Anaerobacillus sp. CMMVII: one gene and its partner. The protein of the gene in region 2 binds, or shares a complex with, the protein of the main gene of each other region. Links are inferred from orthologs where the notes say so. Each region holds a gene or a part of one and is shown on either strand. Other genes may lie near its edges.

The links.
Region 1: the proteins of H1D32_RS21005 (region 2) and H1D32_RS16215 are in contact, whole or in part, in a crystal structure (PDB 6PRK), measured with the Bacillus subtilis proteins. The link is inferred for Anaerobacillus sp. CMMVII from one-to-one orthologs.

Annotation. Positions count from the first base shown.
Region 1 is NZ_JACEHK010000012.1:30,780-33,643, reverse strand. Bases 1-2,786 are described here. They hold H1D32_RS16215 (YlbF/YmcA family competence regulator), read left to right. Parts: upstream 1-1,066; coding sequence 1,067-1,507; downstream 1,508-2,786. Other genes in these bases: rsmD (16S rRNA (guanine(966)-N(2))-methyltransferase RsmD), read left to right, coding at 2,697-2,786; H1D32_RS16205 (hypothetical protein), read left to right, coding at 2,221-2,463; H1D32_RS16210 (YlbG family protein), read left to right, coding at 1,645-1,920; H1D32_RS25480 (hypothetical protein), read left to right, coding at 551-1,003. Also shown: more of rsmD, read left to right, coding at 2,787-2,864. UniProt on the Bacillus subtilis protein: Regulates sporulation prior to stage II. Positively controls the competence regulator ComK at a post-transcriptional level. May modulate the translation, stability or activity of ComS. May work together with YmcA to regulate community development.
Region 2 is NZ_JACEHK010000016.1:181,344-184,420, forward strand. What follows is about bases 50-3,048. They hold H1D32_RS21005 (YlbF/YmcA family competence regulator), read left to right. Parts: upstream 50-1,334; coding sequence 1,335-1,763; downstream 1,764-3,048. Other genes in these bases: miaB (tRNA (N6-isopentenyl adenosine(37)-C2)-methylthiotransferase MiaB), read left to right, coding at 50-1,335; H1D32_RS21010 (outer spore coat protein CotE), read left to right, coding at 2,214-2,786; H1D32_RS21015 (putative amidoligase domain-containing protein), read left to right, coding at 2,972-3,048. Outside these bases: more of miaB, read left to right, coding at 1-49; more of H1D32_RS21015, read left to right, coding at 3,049-3,077. UniProt on the Bacillus subtilis protein: May work together with YlbF to regulate community development.

The DNA of each region.
Region 1 (2,864 bases), on a different replicon or contig from region 2:
TAGAAAATAGCCAAATCAAAAATATTAGAGAGGATCAAGCTTATGATAGTTAGGTTTGGATATGTTGCAATGAGTGTGCATTTAAAAAATGCTTCACCTTCGCAAACAATGACTGTAAAACAATTTGAGCAAATTCAAGACAAAGAAGCTGCAATTAGAAGGTTAGAAAGGATAGCGGTATCCAATTTAGAAAATTGCTACCGACTTTTGAAGCATAACTTAGCCCATGACATTACGTTTTTTCGACTTTCCTCTAAACTAGTACCGTTGGTTAACCATCCGCATACTGTTGGTTGGAAGTACGAGGAAGCAATTTCCTCATTGTTAAAGAAATCGGGGAATTTATTTCAAAACATCAAATGCGTGTTGGATTTCATCCCGACCATTTTGTAGTCTTAAACAATTTAGATGAGGAGTTATTAAATCGCTCCTTACATACGCTCCTATATCATTATAAGTTATTGAGTGGCATGGGGATTGATCCAAGACATCGATGTGTTCTTCATGTCGGTGGAGCCAAAATGGAGTTGTTAATGGTTTAGAGGATTTTGTGGAAAATTTCGAAAAAATCCCAAAAGTACTTCAACAGATGCTGATTTTAGAAAATGATGATACCGTGTTCCACATAGAAGATGTTTTATATTTAGGAGAAAAGCTTCAGATCCCTGTTGTTTTCGATATTCACCATCATGACATTCATCATCCAGAAGACTATTCGCTACAAGATATATGGGGACGTGTTGTGCAAACGTGGAATCATAGCCCACTCCCGGTGAAAATTCATGTTTCATCTCCGAAAGAAGGGAAAGATGATAAACGTCATCATGACTTCATTGATGTTACCAGACTTATGAGCTTTTTAAACGATATTAAAGGAACCGTTGATCATGTTGATGTTATGATTGAGGCAAAAATGAAAGACGAAGCACTAATACAATTAATGCAAGATCTAAAAAAACGAGCGGATTGCTCGCTTATATCAGAGGCAAGTATTAAATTATAGTAGCGTCAAAACTCGCAATCTGGAAATGAACATGTTATAATTTATTACTTGAGGAGGGTTACTATGATGACAACTGTTACGCAAACAGACATTCTTGCACAATCATTTACTTTAGCAGAAATGATTATACAGTCACAGCAATTTAAGCAATATGAAGCTGCTAAAAGCGCTCTCCGAAGAGATATTGATGCACAAGAAATGATTTGGGAGTTCAATAAGCGAAAAGATGAATTTGAAGAAGTTCAGAGATTCGGTAAATATCACCCGGATTACAGTCGTGTTTCGAAGGAAGTGCGAGAGTTAAAGCGTAAATTAGACTTATATGAGCCAATTGCGCTATTTAAGAAATCAGAAAAGGAACTAGAGGAACTATTAAATGAAGTTAGTTTGATTGTTGCTCATTCAGTTTCTAAAACCATAAAAGTCCCAACGGGTAATCCGTTTTTTGACTCAATGTCATGCAGTGGTGGCTGTGCTTCAGGTGGCGGCTGCGGTTGTAAATAAATAGGTAATCCACTTAAAGGGGAAATTCCCAAGATATTATTTGTTTATACCTAGTATTTTAGAAGATATTATTGAAGTATTAGGTACCTCATGTTAGACTGAAATTGGTTAATGTGAGAAAAAAGGAGAAAATGGAAATGATAGGAAACCGTATCGGTCTAGCAGTATGGCTTCATTCTTTAAAATATGTAAGACAAATGAGGAAATACGGCAATGTTCATTATGCATCAAAGCGAATGAAATACGTTGTCTTATATTGTGATGAATCAACCATTGACGATACGATTGAACGTCTTGAATCATTGCATTATGTTAAATTAGTTAGCAAATCAATGCGTCCTTATTTAAAAACAGAATTTCAAAATGCACGTCCAGATAAAGCAAAAGAATATGATTATAAAATGGGTATTTAACTATAAAACAAGGCTGACCATATGTGTTACAAATGGTTAGTCTTTTCTATTTAAGGCTCTTTTTAACATTTTGGCTTTGTGGTAATTCAATAAAATATTCGATATTTCTGCGTTTACAACCTTCGATGTTAGAAAAGATACCCTATGACCTTGATAGATCTTGTCATTTTTCCATAAAAGCTTCACGCTAAGCGTGAGAGCCATACAAGTTTGGCTACGACAAAAAAACTGAAAGCAAATCTCTCAGAAAAGATGATAATAAAAGAAAAAATCCTCGTAGGTTTACCTACGAGGTGCCTAATGGCAAAAACAAAAAAGTTTCATTTTCCGTTTTTGCACAAGGCTATGGGAGAGGAGAAACCGGAGGAAGAACTTATGGGGAAACGTAAGCCTTCTCCGCGGTTGTCAGCAACACGAGATATTCATGTTGCTATTTTTATTATCACCATTGCGACTTGTTCTATACATCAGCTATCTTATTTAGAATTTTCTATTTATTTGAACGAATGTCATAATTACCTTAATCGACCTATATCAGTCTAAATGCAGTTGCGAATGGTTTCTACGCACCTACATTTAGAACTTAGTAGCGATAATAATGAATTATGAAATTCATTGATTTATCGAACAATTAATGGTAAATAGTTAAGCTTTTTCATCTTTTATGGTAGGATAGGAAAAGATATTGTCAAATAACTATGTCATAGTTTAAATTTTTTGAAAGAGGATGGTATTAAAACCGGGCCTTTTCTAAAATAAGGGTGAGTGAAAAAGAAATGAGAGTAATATCAGGTACGTGTAAAGGAAGACCATTAAAAGCAGTACCAGGTCAAACGACCCGACCTACTACAGATAAAGTAAAAGAGTCAATTTTTAATATCATAGGTCCATATTTTATTGGTGGACAAGCATTAGACTTATATGCAGGTAGTGGTGGTCTAGGT
Region 2 (3,077 bases):
AGAAAGTTTCTTGTTCGTACCTACGGATGTCAAATGAATGAACATGACTCGGAAAATATGGCTGGAATTTTATTAGACATGGGCTTTGAACCGACGTCTCAAACTGAAGAAGCAGATGTTATCCTTTTAAATACATGTGCAATTCGAGAAAATGCTGAAAATAAAGTATTTGGTGAAATTGGTCATTTAAAACCATTAAAAAGAGAGAAACCTGGCCTTGTTATCGGTGTTTGTGGCTGTATGTCGCAGGAAGAATCAGTTGTTAATAAAATTTTAGCGAAGCATCAGCATGTCGATCTTATTTTTGGTACGCACAACATACACCGTCTACCATTCCTATTGAAGGATGCGATCTTTAACAAAGAAATGGTGATTGAGGTTTGGTCTAAAGAGGGCGATATTATCGAAAATATGCCGCGTGCTCGTCGTGGCCAGTTACAAGGTTGGGTAAACATTATGTATGGCTGTGATAAGTTCTGTACGTATTGTATCGTTCCTTATACAAGAGGGAAAGAAAGAAGTCGTCGTCCTGAAGATATTATCGCAGAGGTCCGTGATTTAGCTCGCTTAGGTTACAAGGAAATTACCTTACTAGGACAAAATGTCAATGCCTATGGAAAAGACTTTGATGACATGAACTATGGTTTAGGTGATTTAATGGACGAAATACGGAAAATCGATATTCCAAGAATTCGATTTACAACAAGTCACCCTCGTGATTTTGACGATCGTTTGATTGAAGTACTAGCAAAAGGCGGAAATCTAGTTGAGCATATTCATTTGCCAGTACAAAGTGGGAATACAGAAGTATTAAAGCTTATGGCGAGAAAATATACACGTGAGCAGTATATTGAATTAGCAAACAAAATTAAAGCGAAAGTGCCGAACGCGACTCTGACGACTGATATTATTGTTGGCTTTCCAAATGAAACTGAAGAGCAATTTGAAGATACTTTATCCTTAATGAAGGAAATCCAATACGATAGTGCCTACACGTATATTTATTCTCCACGCGAAGGAACACCGGCAGCGAAGATGGAGGACAATGTCCCTCTAGAAGTGAAGCGCGATCGTCTTCAACGCTTAAATGCCCTAATTAACGATATTTCTGCTATAAAGAATAAGCAACTAGAAGGTACAATTGTTGAAGTTCTTGTTGAAGGGGAGAGTAAGAAAAATCCAGAAATTCTCTCAGGTAGAACAAGAACAAATAAACTTGTTAATTTTGCAGGAGATAAGTCTATTATTGGTAAGATCGTTCATGTTAAAATAATAGAAGCCAAAACATGGTCACTAGATGGTCAAGTAGTTGAAAAGGTAGAGGTGAAAGCATAATGACAAAAACATATACAAAAGATGATATTATCTTAAAAGCACAAGAACTTGCAAAAATGATTGCTGAAACGGAAGAAGTAGAATTCTTTAAACAGGCTGAGCTTCAAGTCAATGAAAATGCAACAATTCAAGAGTTAATTAGCAAAATCAAAAAAACTCAAAAAGAAGCTGTCAATTTAGAGCATTATGGCAAAGTCGAAGCGCAAAAAAATGCCGATGTAAAAATTGAGACGCTTCAAGATGAATTGGATGAGATCCCATTAGTGAAAGAATTCAAACAGAGTCAAATGGACGTCAATGGCTTGTTACAACTTGTAGCTACTACGATTTCAAATACGGTAACTGATGAAATTATTAAATCAACTGGTGGGGACGTTCTGAAGGGAACAACTGCAACGAAAACAACAAAGGCACCAATGAAGTCTTGACATTAATAAATATGATTGCGTGACAATCATTAAAAGAAAAACTAGCTGCTATTACGAGAAATAGCAGCTAGTTTTTTTATTTTATATATAATTTCACGTACCGTAATAAAATACTTGAAAAAAATTAGCATGAAACGCCGAGAGAACCCATATATATGAATGAAAAAGTTAATGAAATTAGCACAACCAAGAATGTTTACACATATGCTTTAATATCAATGTAATAGGGAAGTAATAGAACGATTTTGTAGTTTAAAAGAACAGAAAAATATAGACTCAACGCCTAGTCTCTTAGGCTAAGTTAAGTTTTTCTAACTTTTACCCCAAATTGTTAGCACAATAGTCATTTGTCTTGCATAGGATGAGAGTGAGGACTGTTTGGGAGGAGCTTTTAAAAATATATAGAAGCTCCACGGAGAACAACCAATTGTTTGAGGAGGGTAAAAACAAATGTCACAAACAGAAAAAGAATTGAATTACAGAGAGATTATAACAAAAGCCGTTTGTGGAAAAGGGAGAAAATTCTCACAGACTAGTCATACGATACGCCCTTCCCATAAGCCGTCAAGTATCTTAGGTTGCTGGATTATTAACCATAAGTATGAAGCGGAAAAAAAGGGAGACTGCATTGAGGTTCGTGGAAGTTACGATGCTAACATTTGGTTTTCTTATAGTAACAATACGAAAACTGAAGTTGCTACAGAAACGGTTACTTATACTGATGTAGTTCCACTAACTCTTCAAGACAAAAACGTATTAAGTGATGATTTAGAAGTTATCGCAAGAGCTATTCAACAACCTAATACGCTTGAAGCAACAATCGCACCTAATGGAACAAGTGTCATTGTTCAGGTTGAAAGAGAGTTTTTAGTGGAAGTTATTGGTGAAACAAAAGTTTGTGTATACGTAAATCCAGATGGAATTAGTGATGATCTAGATGCAAAGACATGGGACTACGACGTCGAAGATGAAGAGTTCGAAGATTTAGATCCAAATTTCTTAACTGGCGAATTAGAAGAATAGTACTGATAGGAAGAAGTTTACTTCTTCCTATTTTTTATACTATTAATTTTTTTAGTCTTGGTTTCGGATTGATTAAAAGATAAAAACCTAAAATTCACTTTCCTTAATACCTCTGAATAGTTCTTCAATTTATTCAATCTGTGTTGGTGAAAGTGAAATATTTTCTAATCTGGAAGGAAGATTTTATGAGCCTTAAAAAGGAAATTGATGACTTTCATAAAAATATTAAGTATCAACTACCAAAGCAGTCAATTTCAACATTACAGGACCACAAATTTCAAATTGGGACAA